Regions from separate parts of the Hominiventricola filiformis genome, predicted to be linked through region 2. Evidence: predicted binding sites of a transcription regulator. Region 2 holds the regulator's gene; the other holds the start of a gene.
The links. The regulator HrcA, encoded in region 2, represses chaperone genes, less so after heat shock. The targets are predictions, from matches to a motif close to TGTTAGCACTCNNNNNNNNNGAGTGCTAACA.

Region 1: the regulator HrcA is predicted to act here: its motif matches at 9,730-9,760, upstream of LKD36_RS11475 (Hsp20/alpha crystallin family protein).

The regions. Positions count from the first base shown of each region.
Region 1 covers NZ_JAJEPS010000011.1:31,797-43,908, forward strand. Annotated here, with positions in the region: gene LKD36_RS11425 (beta-ketoacyl-ACP synthase III) at 578-1,504, shown strand; gene acpP (acyl carrier protein) at 1,628-1,861, shown strand; gene fabK (enoyl-[acyl-carrier-protein] reductase FabK) at 1,881-2,807, shown strand; gene fabD (ACP S-malonyltransferase) at 2,912-3,838, shown strand; gene fabG (3-oxoacyl-[acyl-carrier-protein] reductase) at 3,841-4,581, shown strand; gene fabF (beta-ketoacyl-ACP synthase II) at 4,581-5,816, shown strand; gene fabZ (3-hydroxyacyl-ACP dehydratase FabZ) at 5,861-6,286, shown strand; gene pfkB (1-phosphofructokinase) at 6,313-7,221, opposite strand; gene LKD36_RS11465 (iron-containing alcohol dehydrogenase) at 7,394-8,581, shown strand; gene LKD36_RS11470 (Hsp20/alpha crystallin family protein) at 8,632-9,084, opposite strand; gene LKD36_RS11475 (Hsp20/alpha crystallin family protein) at 9,166-9,615, opposite strand; gene LKD36_RS11480 (VOC family protein) at 9,854-10,198, shown strand; gene LKD36_RS11485 (IclR family transcriptional regulator) at 10,254-11,051, opposite strand; gene LKD36_RS11490 (CoA-acylating methylmalonate-semialdehyde dehydrogenase) at 11,275-12,112, shown strand, end outside.
Region 2 covers NZ_JAJEPS010000001.1:198,931-211,042, reverse strand. Annotated here, with positions in the region: gene LKD36_RS01000 (glycosyltransferase family 2 protein) at 1-59, shown strand, start outside; gene LKD36_RS00995 (undecaprenyl-phosphate glucose phosphotransferase) at 112-1,521, shown strand; gene LKD36_RS00990 (LCP family protein) at 1,543-2,679, shown strand; gene LKD36_RS00985 (glycosyltransferase) at 2,755-3,684, shown strand; gene LKD36_RS00980 (tetratricopeptide repeat protein) at 3,681-4,601, shown strand; gene hrcA (heat-inducible transcriptional repressor HrcA) at 4,782-5,804, shown strand; gene grpE (nucleotide exchange factor GrpE) at 5,838-6,425, shown strand; gene dnaK (molecular chaperone DnaK) at 6,464-8,356, shown strand; gene dnaJ (molecular chaperone DnaJ) at 8,468-9,646, shown strand; gene LKD36_RS00955 (aminopeptidase) at 9,656-11,062, shown strand; gene LKD36_RS00950 (aminopeptidase P family protein) at 11,068-12,112, shown strand, end outside.

The sequences.
Region 1 (12,112 bases), on a different contig from region 2:
CTTTGAAGTTTTTGATTTTATTGTAACACTGAAAATATATGAGAACAATTACTGTTTGAAAACAGGTAGTGTAAAAACTCTTAGGTCATTCCGCGTTGGCAATGACAACTGATTTATATACGCACGTTTCAGAAGAAGAGAAAAAAGAAGAAGCAGATGAACTGAAAATACTGTAGTGAATTGGAAGATAGATAGCGTAAAATCAATGTTTTTGAGTGGATATAAATATTGCAATGAAATATTTGTAGTAGTTACAGACGTTGACTTGAGTGATCATTTTTACAATAAGTACGTACAGCTTATTTGTACGAAGCTGGCGAAAAAAATGACAATATGTGAAAGGAACGTTCGCAGTCCCGGTACTTCCTGAGAGCAAGGCGAAGACGCCGCTCGAAGGTTAGTACCGCTGGACCGAGGACTTAGCGCAAGCGGTTCCGCTCACATATTGTCATTTTTGTGTGCACAGTTCCGCTCACAGCCTGTCACTTTTTGCACGTTTCGCACTTGACAAATATTCCATTCCCTGTTATTCTTTGCAGGAAATAGTTTGATAATCAAAATAAATGAGAGGCATAGAATGAATGCAAAAATAATGGGAACCGGCTATGAACTGCCGGCATTCAGGGCAGATAATGATTATCTTGCCACGCTGGTAGATACCAGTGATGAATGGATCAGAGAAAGAACCGGAATCTGTGCCAGACATCTGGCAAAAGAAGAGACTACGACTTCCATGGCAGCAAAAGCAGCCAGAAAAGCTCTTCAGAAAGCAGGTGTGGATGCATCCGAGGTAGAGCTTGTCATTGTGGCCACGATTACCGGAGATACGGATACACCGAGTACGGCCTGCAAAGTACAGGCACAGATTGGCGCAGACCATGCGGTGGCATTTGATATGAATGCGGCATGCTCCGGCTTTCTGTACGGGCTTCATGTGGCAGATGCATTTTTCAAGAGCGGTATTTATAAAAATGCACTGGTCATCGGGGCGGAGAGCCTGTCGAAGATTGTGGACTGGACAGACCGCGGAACCTGCGTGCTTTTTGGAGACGGGGCAGGTGCTGCATTTCTGACGGCATCGGAAGAAGGCGGAATCCTTTCTCAGTCTGTAGGAAGTAATGGTGAGAAATGGGAAGTGCTTTCCTGCCCGAAGGGCGGATACCTGCAGATGAATGGACAGGAAGTCTTTAAGTTTGCAGTAAGGACCGTTCCACTGTGCGTGGAAGATGCACTGGAAAAAGCGGGTATGAAGGCAGATGATGTAGATCTGTTTTTGCTGCATCAGGCAAATGTGAGAATCCTTCAGTCTGTAGCGAAGCGATTAAAGCAGCCGGAAGAGAAATTCCCCATGAACATGAATGAATGCGGCAATACATCCGCAGCCAGTCTGCCGATTCTGATGGCGCAGCTTGATGAACAGGGAAGATTTCACAGAGGAAACAAAGTGGTACTGTCCGGATTCGGTGCAGGACTGACCTGGGGTGCATGTGTCATCGAGTGGTAAAAAATCCCCTTGACAAACAGGCACGACGCAGATATACTTTGAATGTCAAAGTAATTAAGGCAGATACAAAAATATCCCGCCAGGCGGGGACAATGAATGGATAATAAAAGGAGAAGAAACACCATGTTAGAAAAAATTAAAGAGATGATCGCAGAGCAGTTAAACGTAGACGCAGCAGAGATTACTGAGGCTACTTCTTTCAAAGATGATCTGGGAGCTGATTCCCTGGACCTGTTTGAGCTGGTAATGGCTCTGGAAGAGGAGTACGGTGTTGAGATTCCGTCTGAGGATCTTGAGAAAATCACAACCGTAGGCGCTGTTATGGACTATCTGAAATCCAAAGGCGTAGAAGCATAAGCAAAGAGGCGAGCGAAGTATGAAGACGAGAGTTACAGAACTTTTAGGAGTGGAGAAACCGATTATTCAGGGCGGTATGGCCTGGGTGGCAGAGTCTCATCTGGCAGCAGCGGTCTCCAATGCAGGCGGCTTCGGAATCATCGGTGCAGCCAATGCACCGGCAGAGGTAGTTCGGAATTATATCAGGGAAGCAAAAGAGATGACAGATAAGCCTTTCGGTGTGAACATCATGCTCATGAGCCCCTATGCGGCAGATATTGCCCAGGTAGTGGTAGAGGAAAAGGTTTCAGCCGTTACTACTGGTGCAGGAAGCCCGGAGCAATATATGGAACAGTGGAAAGCTGCCAATATCAAAGTCATCCCGGTTGTCGCTTCCGTAGCTCTCGCAAAACGTATGGAGCGCTGCGGTGCAGATGCGGTGGTTGCAGAGGGTACCGAGTCAGGCGGACATATCGGACAGGCAACGACTATGACGCTGGTTCCTCAGGTGGTTGATGCGGTTTCCGTGCCGGTCATTGCAGCAGGCGGTATCGCAGATGGCCGGGGAATGGCAGCAGCTTTTATGCTGGGTGCGGAAGCAGTACAGATCGGAACCCGCTTCTGCGTAGCTGATGAATGTCAGATCCATGAGAATTACAAACAGCGTATCCTGAAAGCCAAAGACATTGATTCCGAGGTGACGGGAAGAAGCCACGGACATCCGGTGCGGGGCTTAAGAAACAAGATGACCCGTGAATATCTGAAGCTGGAAGCAGAGGGAGCATCCTTTGAACAGCTGGAAAATCTGACTCTGGGAGGCCTTCGCAAAGCAGTTGTGGAAGGTGATGTGGATAATGGTTCCGTACTGGCAGGACAGATTGCAGGTATGATCACGAAACGCCAGAGTTGTCAGGAGATCGTGGATGAGATTCTGATTCAGGCAGAGAAATTGTTAAAAGTAAATTAATCTGCGGCAGGCAGATTTGTGAGAACAGAGCCGCTGGAACATTTCCGTGGTTCTGTTTTTTTAAATATATACTTTGAAATTCAAACTATATAAAGGAGAATACAATGTCTAAAATTGCATTTATGTTCCCGGGGCAGGGAGCCCAGTACACGGGAATGGCAAAAGATTTTTATGATACATTTCCGGTGAGCCGTAAAGTATTTGAGGATGCATCGGAGGCATCAGGCCTGGACATTCCGGCACTTTGCTTTGAGGAAGACGAGCGTCTGAATCAGACAGAATACACCCAGATCTGCATGCTCACCGCAGAGGCAGCGATTTTAAAAGCGGTTGAGGAACAGGGAGTGACCTCTTCTGTCAATGCCGGATTGAGCCTTGGTGAGTATGGTGCGCTGATTGCGTCTGGAGTTATGAGTGAAAAAGATGCATTTTCCGTAGTCCGTAAGAGAGGTATTTACATGCAGGAAGCGGTTCCCACCGGTGGAGCCATGACGGCAGTGCTGGGACTTGACGCAGCTGTCATTGAAGAGGTATGTGAGAAGACAGAAGGTATCGTCTCTATTGCAAATTACAACTGTCCGGGACAGATCGTTATCACAGGAGAAGAGGCAGCGGTAGCCCGTGCGGCAGAAAGCCTGAAAGAAGCAGGTGCCAAGAGAACGGTTGCGTTGAAAGTCAGCGGACCGTTCCACTCCAAAATGCTGACCGGAGCAGGTGAGAAACTTGGCGAAGCGCTGAAAGAGGTAGAGCTTCATGCGTTCTCTACACCGTATATTACCAATGTGACCGCAGATTATGTGACCTCTCCCGCAGGAGTAAAAGAACTTCTTCGTCTGCAGGTATCCTCCAGCGTTCGGTGGCAGCAGTCAGTAGAACGGATGATTGCAGATGGTGTGGATACCTTTGTGGAGATCGGACCTGGCAAGACTTTATCCGGATTTATGAGAAAGATCGACCGCAGTGTGAAAACCCTGAACATTGAAAATATGGCTGATTTTGAGAAAGCCATGGCAGAGCTGAAAGGAGAGTAAGCATGCTGGAAGGAAAGATTGCTCTGGTAACCGGAGCTGCAAAAGGAATTGGAAGAGCCATTGCACTGGCACTGGCTGCAGATGGAGCGACTGTGATTGTAAATTACAATGGCTCTGCACAGAAGGCAGAGGCTGTGGTAGACGAGATTAAAGCGCTGGGAAAAGACAGTGAGGCTTATCAGTGTAATGTGGCAAATACCGCAGACGTGGATGCCATGATCAAGGATGTGATCAAACGATATGGAAGTCTTGACATCCTGGTGAATAACGCAGGTATTACCCGCGACAATCTGATTATGAAAATGTCAGAGGAAGATTTTGATGCGGTCATTGATGCGAACTTAAAGGGATGCTTTAACACGATTAAGGCAGTAAGCCGTCAGATGCTCAAGCAGCGTGCAGGACGAATCATCAATATTACCTCCGTATCCGGTATTCTTGGAAATGCAGGCCAGGCAAATTATGCAGCATCCAAGGCAGGCATCATCGGTCTTACCAAGACCATGGCAAGAGAGCTGGCAAGCCGCGGTATCACGGTCAATGGCATTGCGCCGGGCTTCGTGGATACAGAGATGACCCAGGTGCTCTCTGATGAGGTAAAAGAGGCAGCGACGAAGCAGATTCCGCTGGGACATTTCGGAAAGCCGGAAGATATTGCCAATATGGCAACTTATTTGGCATCTGAAAAGGCAGCATATATTACAGGACAGATTATCAGTGTAGACGGAGGTATGGCGATCTGATGAGAAGAGTAGTAGTAACCGGTATGGGAGCCATCACTCCCATGGGATTGAATGTAAAAGAGTATTTTGATAACATTAAAGCAGGAAATCATGGATTTACCACCATTTCCAAATTTGACGCTTCTGAGTATAAAGCTCATGTGGCAGCAGAAGTCAAAGGATTTGTTGCAAAAGAATACATGGATTTTAAGGCAGCAAAGAGAATGGAGCCGTTTTCCCAATATGCAGTGGCAGCAGCAAAAGAGGCCATGGAACAGGCAGGACTTGATATGAGCAAAGAAGACCCATATCGTGTAGGATGCTCTATCGGTTCCGGTATCGGAAGTCTTCAGGTAGTGGAAAAAGAGTATACCAAACTGGTAGAAAAAGGACCGAATCGTGTGAATCCGTTGATGGTGCCCATGATGATTTCCAATATGGCAGCAGGAAATGTTTCCATCGCTTATGGCCTGAAAGGTAAGAGTCTTAACGTAGTAACGGCTTGTGCAACCGGAACGCATTCCATTGGTGAGGCTTACAGAAGCATTCAGACCGGTGATGCAGACGTAATGCTGGCAGGCGGAACGGAGAGCTGCATCTGCCCCATCGGTGTAGCTGGATTCGCAGCACTGACTGCTCTGTCCGGAAGTGAGGATCCGGAGCGTTGCTCTATTCCCTTTGACAAAGACCGCGATGGATTTGTCATGGGCGAGGGCGCTGGTGTGGTTATTCTGGAGGATCTGGAACACGCAAAGGCAAGAGGAGCACACATTCTGGCAGAGGTAGTCGGATATGGTGCCACCAGTGATGCTTACCACATCACTTCTCCGGCAGAGGACGGAATGGGAGCTGCTACCGCAATGAAATGGGCAGTCGAGGAATCCGGCGCCGCTATGGAAGATATTATGTACATCAATGCACATGGAACCAGTACTCATCACAATGATCTTTTCGAGACCCGTGCCATCAAGCTGGCCTTCGGCGAGCACGCAAAAGAGATGAAGATCAACTCTACCAAATCTATGATCGGACATCTTCTGGGTGCAGCAGGTGCGGTTGAGTTCATCACCTGCGTGAAAGAGATGGAAGAAAGCTTTGTCCATGTAACCAGAGGTCTGGAACATCCAGACGAGGAACTGGATCTTGATTATGTACAGGGCCACGGTGTGGAGATGGATCTGGAGTATGCATTGTCCAACTCTCTTGGATTTGGCGGACACAATGCAAGTATTCTGATTAAGAAATACGCGGAGTAAGAAAAAAGCGGCGAAGCGGCTCCGGACAGAAAGGAAGTATACATATGGTAATGGATATTAAAGAAATCATGGAAATCATTCCTCATCGGCAGCCGTTTCTGCTGATCGACCGGATCGAGGAACTGGAACCGGGAAAAAGAGCGGTAGGCAAGAAATGTGTGACTTATAATGAGCCGTTCTTTAACGGACATTTTCCCCAGGAGCCGGTTATGCCAGGTGTCCTGATTCTGGAAGCTCTGGCCCAGACCGGTGCAGTGGCAATCTTAAGCCAGCCGGAAAATAAAGGAAAGACCGTTTACTTCGGTGGAATCGATAAAGCGAAATTCAAACGGAAAGTCGTTCCGGGAGATGTTCTGACACTGGAACTGGAAATTGTGAAACAGAAAGGTCCCATCGGCGTGGGTACCGCAAAGGCGACTGTGGATGGAAAACTGGCTGCGTGTGCAGAGATGACATTTGCGGTAGGTTAAAAAAAGGAGGCAATGTGCCTCCTTTTTTATACCTGCAATTGATCATAAATCTCCATAATTTCGTCTTTGGTAGCCAGTAGTTCAGAAAAGGCACTGGCGCTGCCTGCGGCAAGAGCCATGCGGAAGGCATGTGCATAATCATGCTGTTCCAGCCAGCCGGTGAGAAAGCCTGCGACCATGGAATCACCGGCACCGACAGCGTTGACCAGTCGGCCCTTTACGGCGTCAGAAGTATAGACTTCGCCATTTTCTGCTACGAGAGCGGCACCTTTTCCGCCCATAGAAACCAGAACGTTTCGTGCCCCCTGTTTCTGCAGTTCTTTCGCATAGGGGATGACTTCTTCATGGGTATTGAATTCCAGGCAGAAAAGCTCTCCCAGTTCATGATTATTCGGTTTGATCAGGAAGGGATGATATTTCAGCACATTGGTGAGCAGATTTTTTGTAGCATCCACCACAGTGAGAATTTTTCGATCCTGCAGCCGTGCCAGAACATCTTCATAAGTAGATGTAGGCATGGAAGAGGGAATGCTTCCGGCCAACACCAAGATATCTCCAGCTTTCAGCTGATCCAGTTTCTTCATAAGTGCTTCCAAGTGAGCATGTTCAATGACTGGTCCCTGTCCATTGATCTCTGTTCCGTCATAGTTCTTTAACTTCAGGTTAATGCGGGAACATCCATTTTCCAATTTGATAAAATCACTTTTAAATCCAATATTTTCAATCCGGCGGAGAATTTCATCTCCGACAAAACCAGCTGTAAATCCGAGGGCGGTGCTGTCCATGCCGAGATTTTTCAGAACCGTGGATACGTTGAGTCCCTTTCCACCGGGGAGCATCAGTTCCGTGTCCGTTCGGTTGGTATTCCAAAGTTTAAAGTCTTTTACTGATACGATATAATCAAGAGAGGGATTGAATGTCACAGTATAAATCATGATGTCGACCTCCGCTAAAATTTTCTCAAACAGAGAAATTATATCATGAATAGGAAGGAAAAGGGATATATTTAGAAAAATTTCAGAAAAAAGTCTTGTCTTGAGCGCAGATTTATTTCCTGATATAATTATCTCGGAAAGCAAAACACGAAGGTGTAAAGGAGGTAACAACATGTTTGGATTTGAGTATTATTCACCTACAAAAGTTATTTTTGGAAAAGGCACGGAAAATCAGGCAGGGGAACTGGTAAAGGCATATGGGGCAAAAAAAGTACTGATCCACTATGGCGGCAAAAGTGCTGTGAAATCAGGTCTGATTGACAGGGTGAAAGCGTCTCTTGACGCAGCAGGAGTGGCTCATGTAGAGTTGGGCGGCGTCGTGCCGAATCCGCATCTGTCCAAAGTGCGGGAAGGAATTGCACTTGGTAAGAAAGAGGGCATTGATTTTATTCTTGCAGTTGGAGGTGGTTCCACAATTGATTCTTCAAAAGCAATTTCCTACGGACTCGCAGAGCCGGAAAAAGATGTATGGGAACTGTTTGAAAAGAAACGCACTGCACAGAAATTCCTGCCCATTGCATCTGTCCTGACGATTGCGGCAGCCGGCAGTGAGACCAGCAACAGCTGTGTTATTACTAATGAAGAAACCAAGGAAAAACGTTCTTACAATGATGATATTGCGCGTCCGAAGTTTGCCATTATGAATCCGGAATTGACGATGACTCTGCCGGATTATCAGACTGAATCCGGATGCACGGATATTATGATGCATACTATGGAGAGATATTTCACGCAGGGTGGAAATATGGAGATTACGGATGAAATCGCAGAAGGACTTCTCCGCACCGTTATGAAATATGCAAAAATTCTCCATCATGATCCGACGAATTATGAGGCACGGGCAGAGATTATGTGGTCAGGAAGTCTGGCGCATAACGGACTGACCGGCTGTGGAAATGACGGCGGAGACTTTGCATCCCATATGCTGGAGCATGAGATGGGCGGCATGTTCGATGTGACTCATGGTGCCGGTCTTGCGGCAATCTGGCCGAGCTGGGCAAGATATGTTTATAAAAATTGTCTGCCGAGATTTGTACGCTATGCGACTCATGTCATGGGAGTTACACCAGGGGAGACCGATGAGAAGACGGCACTGAAAGGAATTGAGGCAATGGAAGATTTCTATCATGAGATCGGAATGCCGGTAAACTTTAAGGAACTTGGTATCGCACCGACAGATGAGCAGATAAAAGAGATGGCAGATTCCTGCGCAAGAGCATCCGGAGGCCATAAAGGTTCTGCAAAGGATCTGTATCCGGAAGATATGATTGCGATCTATCGCATGGCCAATCAGGAATAGCAGATGAACATAAAAAGAGGGAGCCTTGCGGCTCCCTCTTCAATAGTTCTTTATCCTTCAATAGAAACATATTTCTTCTGCTCAACAGCAGGTTTTGCTTCTTTCTTCGGAACGAAGAGTTTCAGGATACCATGTTTAAATTCAGCCTTGATATCCTCTTCGGTAACATCCTCTCCAACATAGAAGCTACGCTGGCAGGAACCGGTGTAACGCTCGCGGCGGATGTACTTACCGGATTTCTTATCTTTTTCATCCTCGTCCAGACCTTTGGCTGCACTTATGGTCATGTAACCATTGTTCAGTTCAATCTGAATTTCGTCTTTCTTGAATCCCGGAAGATCCATCTCCAGAGTATAACCATCATCGTGTTCCTGAATATCGGTCTTCATCAGATTAGCTGCATGGTGACCATAGAGTTTTTTCTCAGCTTTGGTATCATCATAGAACGGAAAATCAAAGAAATCATCAAATAAGTTTGTATTAAAAATGCTCGGCATCAACATAAGTCATCTCTCCTTAAAAATAAAAATTATATTCAAAATGTTCAAAGTTACTTCCCGGCGGTTTCCCGCCGGGGGAATCAGTTATCCTTCAATGGAAACATATTTCTTCTGCTCAACAGCAGGTTTTGCTTCTTTTTTCGGAACGAAGAGTTTCAGGATACCATGCTTAAATTCAGCTTTGATATCCTCTTCGGTAACATCCTCACCAACATAGAAGCTACGCTGGCAGGAACCGGTGTAACGCTCGCGGCGGATGTATTTACCGGATTTCTTGTCCTTCTCATCTTCATCCAGACCTTTGGCTGCACTGATGGTCATGTAACCATTGTTCAGTTCAATCTGAATTTCCTCTTTCTTGAATCCCGGAAGATCCATCTCCAGAGTGTAGCCATCCTCATGTTCCTGAATATCGGTCTTCATCAGATTAGCTGCATGGTGACCGTAAAGCTTTTTCTCAGCTCTGTCATCGTAAAACGGAAAATCAAAGAAATCATCAAATACGTTATCATTAAAAATACTAGGCATCAACATAAGTCATTTCTCCTTTCAGTGAACCTCATATTTATTGTCATTTTTTGGAACTCCGTACCAGGAACTCTTCTTTTTGTTCCCCTTCCTTTGTTCTATATGTAATATAGCACGCATTATTAGCACTGTCAAGAGGTGAGTGCTAATTTTTTGTGAACTTTTTGTGAACTCTTAAAATAGATTTCACGTTGCAGAAAAAGAGAATATTCGATATGCTGTAAAGAAAAGGAGGTACGGAAAAATGGCAAAGATTGACCACGCAGGTCTTCTTACGGAATCCTATGAAGATGCGCAGCGTTTTTTCGAAGAAGTATTTGGAATGAGAAAATGGAGAGAGGATGGCGAGAAACCGGTCCGCAGATGCTGGTATATGGAAGGAATCCAGTTAAATGAGACTGCTGAGAAGATTGATACGGAAGCGCAGAACGGATATGGTCACATTTCCATCGCAGTGGAATCCGTTTCAGAAACGATGGAGAAGCTTACTGGATACCCAGTAAAAGTGATGAATGATCACTGGTTCCAGCTTCCCAACGGCACAAAAATTGAGCTGAAGCCTCTGGATAAGTGGAAAGTGAACAGCTGAGAAAGAAAAGAGAACCGCAGGTTCGTGGATGAAATAACCATGAACCTGCGGTTTTTTATGCTTCTTCGTATCCAAGATGAAGGGAGATTTCGTTAGTAGCGGCACGGAGCAGTGGAGCGATTTCTGAATGAATTCGTTCCTGTGTCATTTTATCGGAATCTCCGAAGACACTCAGTCCGGCAATAATGGAACCGGAGTAGGTGTATAGCGGCATGGAAACGCAGATCAGACCCAATTCACATTCCTGATTATCCATGCCCATTTTGCTTTCACGGACTTTTTTCAGCTCGGCGAGAAAATCATCCTGAGAAGTAATGGTATAGTCCGTGAATTTGGGAAGTCCCCGGAGCACCAGATAGTCGGAAAGCTGGGATGGAGTTTTCTGGGAGAGGAGCAGCTTGCCGGATCCGGTAGCATGCATGGGTGCCCGTTTTCCAATTCGCTGGAATGTATGCTGAAATGATGGGGAAGCATCCACACAGTCCAGATAGACACAATCATGATCCTGTTCAATAACCAGACAGACACCAAGGTTCAGCTTATTTACAAGTTCGGTAATATACGGTGCAGTAATACTGCGTAGTCCAAGATTAGAATTTAAATGTTCGCTCAGTCCGCAGATCTTCCAGGTCAATGCATAACGGGAAGTTGATTCTTCCTGATATACATAATTAGAACTTTGAAGTGCGTTTAAATAGCGAAGCACCGTTGACTGGGACATATTTACCTGTGCACTGAGATCCTGAAGCCGGACAGGCAGGCGTTCTTTTGCTAAAGCTTCCATAATTTGAAGCAGTTTATCAGAGGACTGGTTGGAATTTTTCTCATTGCCTCCATTAGAATTTGTTCTCATAGTATTACCTTTCTGATTCGATCTTACTTATTATAATACTATGAAAATGGCAAAAAAATCAATAGAAAACTAAAATGCAAAATTAGAATTCAAATAATGAAATTAAATTTATAAAATAGAAAAATAATATTGACTTTGAAAACAGAAAGTGATATATATAAATTACATTCGAAATTGAAACACGCAAAATGAAATAATGGCTTGCAAAATTGGAGGAGAAATCATGGGTGTAGAAAGAAAAAAATATTGTGTAAACGGAGAGTGGAAAGAATCTAAGACAACGAAATGGATGGAAGTAACCAACTCCAGTACCGGTGAAGTGATGGCAGAAGTTCCGTGCTGTACTGCAGAGGAAGTAGAAGAGGCAATCGCTTCTGCACAGGCTGCTTTCCCGGAGTGGTCTCAGAAGTCTTTAAGCGCAAGAACACAGATGATGTTTAAATGGAGAAATGTACTGGTAGAGCATCTGGATGAACTGACACTTCTCTGCTCCAAAGAGCTTGGAAAAACTCTTGGAGAGGCAAGAGGTGATGTGCTGAAGGCTATTGAGCCGACAGAGCATGCATGCAGCCTTCCGACTCTGGTACAGGGAGATGCATCCCTTCAGGTAACTACCGGATTTGATACTGCAACCTACCGTATGCCGCTCGGCGTTGTAGCAGGCATCGTTCCGTTTAACTTCCCGGCTATGATTCCGTGGGGCTGGATGGTTCCGCTGGCAATTGCTACCGGTAACACGGTTGTATTAAAAGCAGCAAGCCAGACTCCGCTGACTTCCATGAGAATTCTGGAACTCTTCTATGAGGAAGCAGGATTCCCGAAAGGTGTTGTAAACCTGGTAACCTGCAGCCGTCAGGAAGCTGAGATTTTCATGACCGATCCTCGTGTAAAGGCTGTTACTTTCGTAGGAACAACCGGTGTTGGTAAATATATTTACTCTAAAGCAGCAGCAAACGGAAAACGTGTACAGGCACAGTGTGAGGCAAAGAACCATGCACTGGTTCTGGAAGATGCTGATCTGGAGAGTGCAACTAATGCAATCATCAACTCCACTTACGGAT
Region 2 (12,112 bases):
TTCGCTGTCTGGCAATTGAGCTGGAATTACTGCGAAATCTGTTGCGGCTTGGAAAATAGACAGGATGTTCCTGACAGGATGCAGCGAAGGGGGAATTATAGGTGAGAAAATTTGATTAAGGATAACCAACGGTATTTTAATCGGATTCATGTTGTAATAGATGCCGCCGTCATTTGCGTATCATATTTTCTGGCCTGGGTCTATAAGTTTGTAATTCTGCGTGATCCACCTGGACTTGGGTTTGTCCTTTATATGGTGGCTCTGGCTGGAATTGTACCGTTGTATCTGATGCTGTATCTGGCATTTAACATGTATACGGCAAAGAGAGTACAGGGCCGCAGGCTTGAGATTGGTAATATTGTCAAGGCCAATGCATTTGGACTGCTGATTGTCATGGCTGTATTTTTCCTGTTGAGGGAATATAACGGTTATGCATATGAATATTCCAGAACCATGCTGTTCTACTTCTGTGTAGTCAACATTGTGATGGAGATTCTTGTCCGTAATCTGATTCGTATCTGTCTCAGAAAGATACGAAAGAGCGGATTTAACCTGCGCCACATTATTTTTGTAGGATACAGCAGTGCAGCAGAGGCATTCATCGACCGTATCTATGCGAATCCTCAGTGGGGATACCGTGTGTGCGGAATTCTGGATGATAACAAAGAGACGGGATATACTTACAAAAATGTGCCGGTCCTCGGAACAACGGAAGAACTGGAACAGATTCTGGAGAATAACCGCCTGGATGAGATTGCGATTACGCTTGCTCTCCGGGAATACTATAAATTGAAGCGGATCGTTGCGATCTGCGAGAAGTCCGGCGTGCATACAAAATTCGTTCCGGACTATAATGATATTATACCGACGAGACCCTATACAGAAGATCTTCTGGGGCTTCCGGTAGTGAATATCAGACATGTGCCGCTGACCAATACGTTTAACATGGTCTGCAAGCGGACAGTGGATATTGTGGGCGCAGTTGTTGCCATTATCCTTTTTTCACCAGTGATGCTGGTTACGGCCATTTTGGTAAAGACAACATCCAAAGGACCGTTGATATATAAACAGGAGCGAGTAGGACTCCATAACCAGACATTTCAGATGTATAAGTTCCGATCTATGGAAGTGCAGTCTGAGAAAAGCGAAAAGAAAGCCTGGACCGTGCGAAATGACCCCCGCGTAACAGCAGTGGGCAAAGTAATCCGGAGGACCAGCATCGATGAGCTTCCGCAGCTGTTCAACATTCTGAAAGGTGACATGAGCCTTGTAGGTCCAAGACCGGAACGGCCCTTCTTCGTGGAAAAATTCCGTGAAGAGATTCCTCGTTATATGATCAAACATCAGGTTCGCCCAGGACTCACCGGATGGGCGCAGGTGAATGGTTTCCGCGGGGATACATCTATTAAAAAGCGTATTGAATACGACCTGTATTACATTGAGAACTGGACTATGGGACTGGATTTTAAAATTCTGTTTCTTACGTTCTTCAAGGGCTTTGTAAATAAGAATGCTTATTAACAGGCGTAGAAAGGATGAACTATGGCAAAAGAAACGATGAAAAAGACGACTTCGAAAAAAGCTACGGCTCATAAGACATCTTCTGCGAAGACCGCGTCAGCGAAAGGAAGCAGAGGGGGAGCTAAGAAAAAAGCGGCCAGAAAGAAAAAGCGCATGATGATCTTCGGTATCGAGATCGCGGTAATTCTGATTCTGGTGCTTGGATTCTGGGTAGTAAGCAAGCTGGATAAGCTCCAGAAGCCGAAGGTAGACCCGGAAAAAGTAGAAGTGAATGACACAATTCAGGAATCTACCCTGGAGTCCATGAAGGGATATACAACGGTGGCACTTTTCGGCCTCGATACCCGTCAGGCAGGACAGCTGGGAAGCGGAAACAGAAGTGACACCGTCATTATTGCAAGTATCAATAATGATACCAAAGAAGTAAAACTGGTCAGTGTATACCGTGATACCTATCTTGATTTGACGAATGGAAAGTTCAACAAGTGTAATGGTGCATATTCCGCAGGTGGTCCGCAGCAGGCCATGAGCATGCTGAATAAGAACCTGGATCTGGATATCCAGTATTATATCAGTGTGGACTTTGCGGCAATGACCAAGGCAATTGATCTCCTGGGCGGCATTGACATTGACGTTGATGATGCTGAGATTGAGCATCTGAATAACTACATTGTAGAGACATCCGAGGTTACCGGCGTGAAGACTACTCCGTTGACAAAGACCGGACTTCAGACACTGGACGGTGTACAGGCAACTTCCTACTGCCGTATCCGTTATACTGCAGGTGATGACTTCAAGCGTACTGAGCGTCAGCGAGAAGTAATCATGCAGATTGTCAGCAAGGCAAAGACCATGGATATCAGCCAGGTAAATGATATTATCGATGCTGTATTCCCGCTGGCAGCTACCAATTATACCAACGATGAGCTTCTTGCAATGGCTCCGCAGCTTCTGACCTACGATATCGTGGATACCACCGGTTTCCCGTTTGACAAGGCGGCTGCTACTGTAAAGGGCAAAGGCTCCTGTGTAATTCCGGTAAATCTGGAAGAAAATGTAAAACAGCTTCATGAGTATCTGTTCGGTACAACGGATTATCAGCCGTCAGATGAAGTAAAAGCAATCTCCAGCCAGATTACAACAGAGACCGGATATTGATTTCAGACATCAGGCGAGGAAGAAAATACTTCCTCGCTTTTTTTATCAGAAAGAAAGTAAGAAAGAGACAGGTAAATGAAAAGAACGGCAGACGTACTGATCCCGGTATATCATCCGGGCAAAGAGCTGGAACAGCTGCTCTCCCTTCTGGAAGCGCAGGACTATCCGGTAAACAGAATCATACTGATGAATACGGAGGAGGCCTGTTTTCCGGCAGAGATTCTGAAAGACCATCCGAAAGCGGAAGTACATCATGTGACCAGGGCGGAGTTTGACCATGGCGGAACCAGAGACCAGGGAATCCGCATGTCAGACGCAGATGTAGTGATCTGCATGACGCAGGATGCCATTCCGGCGGATGAACATATGGCAGGGACACTTCTGAAGGCTTTTGATGATCCGGAAGTCTGGGCTGCCTATGCAAGACAGCTGCCAAAAGAGAACTGCAGGGAAGTGGAAAAATATACAAGAAGTTTTAACTATCCGGAGGAGAGCAGAATCAAGGGAAAAGAAGATCTTCCGATACTTGGAATCAAGACCTTTTTCTGTTCCAATGTGTGTGCGGCATGGAGGCGGGACAAATATCTGGAACTGGGTGGATTTGTGAAAAGGACCATTTTTAATGAGGATATGATCTATGCGGGAACTATTGTGAAAAAAGGCGGAAAGATCGCTTACTGCGCAGATGCGCAGGTGGTGCATTCTCATAATTACAGTGCCCTGGAACAGTTCCACCGGAATTTTGATCTGGCGGTATCCCAGACCATGCATCCGGAGATTTTTGGCGGTATTCGGTCAGAATCTGAGGGAATCCGTCTTGTAAAGAAAAGTCTTTCCTATTGTATCAGGATCGGAAAACCATGGCTGATGATTCAGGTGATGACACAGAGTGCCGGGAAGCTTCTGGGTTATAAGCTGGGACAGCAATATGAGCGGCTTCCGGAAAAAGTGATTCTGGCATGCACCATGAATCGGAAATTCTGGGAGAAGGAGGAAAACCTATGAGAAAGCATCGAATAACTGCAGTTATGGCTGCCATGTTCTGCATGATTCTGATGGCGGGCTGTGGAAACAGCAAGGCTGTACAGGAGCAGCAGATGACGCTTCGCTCCCAGGGTATGGAACAGGCAAAAGAAGGAGACTATGAAGCGGCAGTTGCTTCCTATGATGAAGCATTGGGACTTTCCGATATGTATGTGGGAAACCTGGAGATGGACATTGCAGCCTATAAAGCATCGGCACTGTATGCAGAAGGAAATACGGAGGATGCCATCACTGTCTGCAGTGCAGTTCTGGATGTAAAGAAAAGCCAGGAAATGTATCTGACCAGAGGACTGCTCTATCGGGCAGCAGAGAACAGGGAAGCTGCCAATGCGGATTTCGCCAGTGCCATGGGGATGACTTCGAAGAAAGATAAAATTATGCTGGGAAGACTCTCTTATTATATGGAAGATTATACCAATGCAAAGTCCTATTTGGAAACCGCAGTAAAAGAGGGAAATACGGAAGGAATCTACTGGCAGGCGCAGCTTTACAATGAGATGGGGAATCCGGAATATGCCATAACCCTTTATCAGAATTATCTGAACAGCGGGAATGTGAAACATCAGGATGCCTATGAAAAAGTAGCCTCCTGGCAGCTTGATAATCAGGATTACGATGGAGCTGCATCAACACTGGAAGCCGGTATTTCCATGGGAAATGGCGGATGCCTGCAGAAACTGCTGGCATCGGAGATCGCAGTGTATGAATATAAAGGGGATTTTACAACTGCTCTTCAGAAAATGGAAACCTATCTGGAAAGCTATCCGGATGATGGAGATGCGCAGAGAGAATATACCTTTCTGAAGACACGATCCGAAGACGGACAGTCTGGTGAGGACACAGAGGAAGAAACAGCAGAAGAAAGTACAGAAGAATAAATACGGAAACCATGTGGATGATTCAGTTTTCTACATGGTTTTTTCGTGTTCACAAAATCTCCACAAAAAAATAGAAAATACACTTGACAAAGCACTATAGGTGGTGCTATCTTAAGTTACAGGAAATGTTAGCACTCTTAAATGTTGAGTGCTAACAGGCAGAAGAAAGGAGAGAGTACCATGGAACTGGATGAAAGAAAGAAAAAGATTTTAAAAGTAATTATCCAGAATTACATGGAGACCGGAGAACCGGTAGGATCGAGAACCATATCGAAGGATCCGGACCTGAAGCTTTCCTCTGCTACCATCCGCAATGAAATGTCGGATCTGGAAGAGATGGGTTACATCATTCAACCCCACACTTCCGCCGGAAGAATTCCTTCCGATAAAGGATACCGGCTGTATGTGGATTACCTGATGCAGGAAAAAGACCGGGAAGTGACGGAACTTCAGGAACTGATGGTTCAGCGTACCGACCGGCTGGAAAGTGTGCTGAAGCAGGTGGTAAAGATTCTGGCAAATGATACCAATTATGCCACGATGGTTTCCACTCCACAGTATCATCAGAACAAACTGAAATTCATTCAGTTGTCCCGTGTGGATGCCAATCAGATCCTGGCGGTGATTGTAGCGGAAGGAAATGTGATCCGCAACAAACTCTTACCGGTCTGTGAGGAACTGAGTGATGAAAGTATTCTGAAGCTTAATATCCTGCTGAATACCATGCTGAATGGAAAGACCATTCAGGAAATCAATCTTCAGATGATTTCCAGCATGAAAGAACAGGCCGGTATTCACAGCAACATCGTCAGTGATGTGGTGGATGCAGTCGCCGAAGCGATTCATTCCGATGAGGGAATGGAGATCTACACCGGCGGGGCCACAAACATTTTCCGTTATCCGGAATTAAGTGAGAACGGAAAGGCCAGTGAACTGATACAGACACTGGAGGAGAAGCAGAACCTGGTAGATCTGGTTACAGACACACTGAACAAAGACGAAAAAGGAATTCAGGTATATATCGGTAATGAGACACCGGTAAAATCCATGAAGGACTGCAGTGTTGTCACTGCAACCTACGAACTGGGCGAAGGACTTCAGGGTACCATTGGAATCATTGGTCCCAAGAGAATGGATTACGAGAACGTTATGGGTAAGCTGAAAGCCATGATGGATCAGCTGGATGATGTTTTTCATAAATAGAAAGGCGGAACAACGGTGGAAGAAAACAAGACAATGGAACAGGAACCGGAGATTCAGGAGGAAGAAGTAAAAGCAGAAGATACTGCTGAAGCAGAAGCCACTGAGACGGCCGAGACAGAAGAAACAAAAGCCGATGCGGAACCTGACAAAAAAGGATTCTTCGGAAAGAAGAAAGAGAAAAAAGACAAGAAAGATGAGCAGATCGCAGAACTGACCGATAAAGTAAAACGTCAGCTTGCGGAGTTTGAAAACTTCAGAAACCGTACAGAAAAGGAGAAATCCCAGATGTACATGGTGGGAGCAAGAGATGTGATCGAGAAACTGCTTCCGGTAGTAGATAACTTTGAGCGAGGCTTGAAGAGTATTCCGGAAGATCAGAAAGACGGACCGGTAGCCAGCGGAATGGAAATGATTTATAAACAGCTGATCACGGTTCTTACAGATTTGGGCGTAACCCCCATCGAAGCGGTGGGTCAGGAATTTGATCCGAATTTCCATAATGCAGTGATGCATGCGGAGGATGAGGAACTTGGAGAAAATACAGTATCTGAGGAATTCCAGAAGGGTTACAAATATAAGGATGCAGTGCTTCGTCACAGCATGGTAAAAGTTGTCAATTAACTATTTTTCAGAGATATATTTTTCAGGAGGAAAAAGAAATGAGCAAGATTATTGGTATTGACTTAGGAACAACGAACTCTTGTGTAGCCGTAATGGAAGGTGGAAAACCTACGGTTGTTGCAAATACAGAAGGAGCAAGAACAACACCGTCTATCGTAGCATTTACAAAGACTGGTGAGCGTCTGGTAGGAGAGCCGGCAAAACGTCAGGCAGTTACTAACTCCGAGAAAACCATCTCTTCCATCAAGAGACATATGGGAACTGATTATAAAGTAGACATCGAAGGAAAGAAATATTCTCCGCAGGAGATTTCCGCTATGATCCTGCAGAAGTTGAAAGCAGATGCAGAGAACTATCTGGGCGAGAAAGTAACCGAGGCAGTTATCACTGTTCCGGCATACTTCAATGACGCACAGAGACAGGCAACCAAAGATGCAGGTAAGATCGCAGGACTGGATGTAAAACGTATCATCAATGAGCCGACCGCTGCAGCACTGGCATACGGCCTTGATAATGAGAAAGAGCAGAAGATCATGGTATACGACCTTGGCGGCGGTACCTTCGATGTTTCCATCATCGAGATCGGTGACGGCGTTATCGAGGTTCTGGCTACCGCAGGTGACAACCATCTGGGTGGTGATGACTTCGACCAGAAGATCACAGATTATATGATCTCTGAATTCAAGAAACAGTACGGTGTAGATCTTGGCAACGACAAGATGGCACTGCAGAGACTGAAAGAAGCAGCTGAGAAGGCTAAGAAAGAGTTGTCCGCTTCCACAACAACCAACATCAACCTTCCGTTCATCAGCATGAACGCAGACGGTCCGCTTCACTTTGATATGAACCTGACCAGAGCAAAATTTGATGAGCTGACTCACGATCTGGTAGAGCGTACTGCTAACCCGGTACAGGCAGCTCTCCGCGATGCAGGTATCAGCCCGTCTGAACTTGGTAAAGTTCTGCTGGTAGGTGGTTCCACACGTATCCCGGCAGTACAGGATAAAGTAAAACAGTTAACCGGACATGAGCCGAGCAAATCTCTGAACCCGGATGAGTGTGTGGCAATCGGTGCTTCCATTCAGGGTGGTAAACTTGCAGGAGATGCAGGTGCCGGTGATATCCTTCTTCTGGATGTTACTCCGCTGTCTCTGTCCATCGAGACCATGGGAGGTATCGCAACCCGTCTGATCGAGAGAAATACCACGATCCCGACCAAGAAGAGCCAGATCTTCTCCACCGCAGCTGATAACCAGACCGCTGTAGACATCAACGTAGTACAGGGTGAGAGACAGTTCGCGAAAGACAACAAATCCCTCGGCCAGTTCCGCCTGGATGGAATCCCGCCTGCAAGACGTGGAGTTCCGCAGATCGAGGTTACCTTTGATATTGATGCAAACGGTATCGTAAATGTATCCGCTAAGGATCTGGGTACCGGAAAAGAGCAGCACATCACCATTACCGCCGGTTCCAACATGTCTGATTCCGATATCGATAAGGCAGTCAAAGAAGCTGCTGAGTTCGAGGCACAGGATAAGAAACGGAAAGAGGCCATTGATGCAAGAAACGATGCAGATGCAATGGTATTCCAGACCGAGAAGGCAATGGAGGAAGCCGGAGACAAGATCGACGCTTCTGAGAAAGCAGCTGTTCAGGCGAAGATTGATTCTCTGAAAGCAGTTGTAGACAGAACTGCTAACCAGACTGATATTTCTGATGCAGACATCGATGCACTGAAATCCGGTAAAGAGGATCTGATGAATGCAGCACAGAAACTGTTCCAGAAGATGTATGAGCAGACTGCAGGTGCACAGGGTGCAGGTGCACAGGGTGCAGGTCAGCAGGGCGCAGGTCCGGATATGGGCGGCGCAGGACAGAGTACTTCCGGTCCGGCAGATGACGTGGTAGACGGAGATTACCGCGAGGTTTAATCCGGAACAGGATGAAAATAAAAATAAAGCAGTGGGGGAGCGATAAACTCCCCACTGTTTTTTGCGTGTGCAGATGAATTTCAGCTCACAGCAATTCGAAAGGGAAAAGTTATGGCAGAGACGAAGAGAGATTATTATGAGGTTCTTGGCGTAGACCGGAATGCGGATGACGCAGCCATCAAGAGTGCATATCGAAAACTGGCAAAGAAATATCATCCGGATATGAATCCGGGAGATAAAGAAGCAGAGCAGAAATTCAAAGAGGCTTCCGAGGCATATGCCGTATTAAGTGATGCAGACAAGAGAAGAAAGTACGATCAATTTGGACACGCAGCCTTTGAGCAGGGAGGCGGCGGAGCTGGTGGTTTTGGCGGCTTTGATTTTAATGGCGCTGACATGGGTGATATTTTCGGTGACATTTTTGGTGATATTTTCGGTGGCGGAAGAAGCAGAAGAAACAGCAATGGTCCCATGAGAGGTGCGGACTTACGGGCAAGTGTAAGAATTACGTTTGAAGAGTCTGTTACAGGTTGTGATAAAGAACTGGAGCTTACCTTAAAAGATGAGTGTGAGACCTGTCATGGTACCGGAGCAAAACCGGGTACTACACCGCAGACTTGCCCGAAATGCGGAGGAAAGGGCCAGGTGGTTTATACTCAGCAGTCTCTCTTTGGCATGGTGCAGAATGTACGTCCGTGTCCGGACTGTAACGGAACCGGTAAGATTATCAAAGACAAGTGCCCGAACTGCTACGGAACCGGTTATACGGCAAGCAAGAAGAAGATTGCTGTCACGATCCCGGCAGGTATCGACAATGGACAGAGTATCCGTATCAGAGGAAAGGGAGAGCCTGGTACCAACGGCGGTCCGCGGGGAGACCTGTTGGTAGAAGTGGTTGTATCCAGACATCCGATTTTCCAGAGACAGGATATTGATATCTTCTCCACAGTACCGATCAGTTTCCCGGTTGCAGCATTGGGAGGAACGATCCGTATCAAGACAGTGGACGGCGAAGTTGAATATGATGTGAAACCGGGAACTCAGACGGATACGAGAGTACGTCTTCGTGGAAAAGGTATGCCTTCTCTCCGAAACAAAAATGTCCGCGGTGATCACTATGTAACACTGGTTGTAGAAGTCCCGACTACCTTAAGCCATGGGGCAAAAGAGGCTCTGAAAGAATATGACCGTGAGAACGGAAATACGCTGAATCAGAAAACCGAGAGCGGAGCAAAGCCGAAGAAAAAAGGCTTTATGGATAAATTAAAAGAAAATCTGGAAGATCTGTAAGGAGAAGTTATGGAACGCAAAAACGCATGGAATACCTACGATGAAAATGCCATGAAAGAATTAGAACAGGTAACAGAGCAGTATCGCAGATTTATCTCCGAAGGAAAGACGGAGCGTGAGTGTGCGCAGCTGACGGTAGAAATGGCAAAGGAACACGGCTATATTTCTCTGGAGGAAGCAGTTGCATCTGGCAGGCAGCTGAAGGCCGGAGACAAAATATATGCTGTACACAAGAAAAAACTGGTGGTACTTTTCGAGATCGGTACAGAGCCAATGGAGAAAGGTATGAATATTCTGGGCGCCCATATTGATTCCCCGCGTCTGGATCTGAAACAGAATCCGTTATACGAGGATGGAGAGATGGCACTTCTGGATACCCATTACTATGGTGGCATCAAGAAATATCAGTGGGCATCCATTCCGCTGGCACTCCATGGTGTAGTGGTAAAGAAAGACGGAACTGTCATTGAACTTGCCATTGGCGAGAAGGCAGAAGATCCGGTTCTTGGAATTTCTGATCTTCTGATTCATCTGTCCGGTGAGCAGATGCAGAAGAAAGCGGCTGTTGTGGTAGAAGGCGAGAACCTTAACATCATCGTCGGAAGCCGTCCGTGGAAAGATCCGGAAGAAAAAGATGAGGAGAAGAAAGAACTTATCAAAAAGACGCTGTTGGAGTATCTGAAGAAAGAATACGGCATGGAAGAAGAGGATTTTCTCTCTGCAGAGCTGGAAGCAGTTCCGGCAGGTCCGGCCAGAGATTTTGGACTGGATCGCAGTATGATCCTCGGATACGGACAGGACGACAGAATCTGTGCGTTCACGTCTCTCCTGGCACAGCTGGAGGCAGATCATCCAACTCATACGGCTGTATGTCTTCTGACTGATAAAGAAGAGATCGGCAGCATGGGAGCGACCGGTATGCAGTCCCGTTATTTTGAAAATGTAGTGGCAGAGGTACTGAATCTGACCGGACAGTATTCCGATCTGGCACTGAGAAGGTGTCTGCAGCATTCTCATATGCTGTCTTCTGATGTAAGTGCGGCATTTGATCCGAACTATGCGTCTGCATTTGAAAAGAAAAATATCGCTTATCTGGGAAGAGGTATGGTATTCAACAAATATACTGGTTCCAGAGGAAAATCCGGTTCCAACGATGCCTGCGCAGAATATATCGGCGAACTGCGGAAAGTGATGGACGACAGTAATGTCTGCTGGCAGACTGCGGAGCTTGGAAAAGTGGATCAGGGCGGCGGAGGAACTATCGCCTATATTACTGCCAACTACGGTATGGATGTCATTGACAGCGGCGTGGCTCTTCTGAGCATGCACAGTCCGTGGGAGATCTCCAGCAAAGCAGATATTTATGAGGCATACAAAGGATATAAGGCATTCCAGAAAGCGGACTGGGAGAGGTAAAGCATATGACGGTCAAAGAGCGTGTACAGGCATTAAGAGAGAAAATGAAAGCATCCGGCGTGGCAATGTATGTGGTGCCGTCCACAGACTGCCATGAGTCGGAGTATGTCAGTGAGCATTTCCGGGCAAGAGCCTTTATTACCGGTTTTACCGGATCTGCCGGTACGGCAGTGATTGCACAGGATGATGCGGGGCTGTGGACTGACGGACGGTATTTCCTGCAGGCAGAGGCACAGCTTCAGGGGACGGGGATCCGCCTGTTCCGTATGGGAGAGCCGGGCGTGCCGACCGTAGAAGAATATATACAGGAACACCTGGAAAAAGGCGAGAAGCTGGGATTTGACGGAAGAGTCATGGGTGCATCCCGTGCCTTGGCATTTGCAAAGGCAGCAGAAGAAAATGGAGCTTCTCTTTTCACAGAAGAAGATCTGATCGGGGAGATCTGGGCGGACCGCCCGGAAGTACTGGATGCAGATCTCTTTGTGCTGGAAGAAAAATGGAGCGGAGAGACTACTGATAAGAAACTGGCCCGTGTACGGAAAGCCATGGAAGAAAAAGGCGCTGACCTTCACGTGCTGGCTTCCCTGTGTGATATTGCATGGCTTCTCAACATCCGCGGCGGGGACATTCCCTGCGTTCCGGTTGTATTATCCTTCCTGACCGTGACGAAGAAAGAATGCACCTGGTATGTGCGTCCGTCCGTCATTACCGAGAAAATCAGAAATTATGTGACAGACTTTGGTATTGCCATCAAAGGATACGATGAGATCTATGGGGATCTCAAAAAAGTTCCGGCCTGCAGTAAAGTACTGTTGGATCAGGGAACTGTGAACTACCGTCTGCTCACCAGCATTCCGGAGGAAGCAGAAGTGCTGAACTGTCCGAATCCGACGGAGCTTATGAAGGCTGTGAAAAATGAGACGGAGCAGAAGAATCTTCATCAGTCCCATTTAAAGGAAGGCGTGGCATTTACACGTTTCATGTATTGGCTGAAGACGAAAGTTGGCAAGGAGAAGATCACAGAGATCTCCGCAGCTGAACATCTGGCCG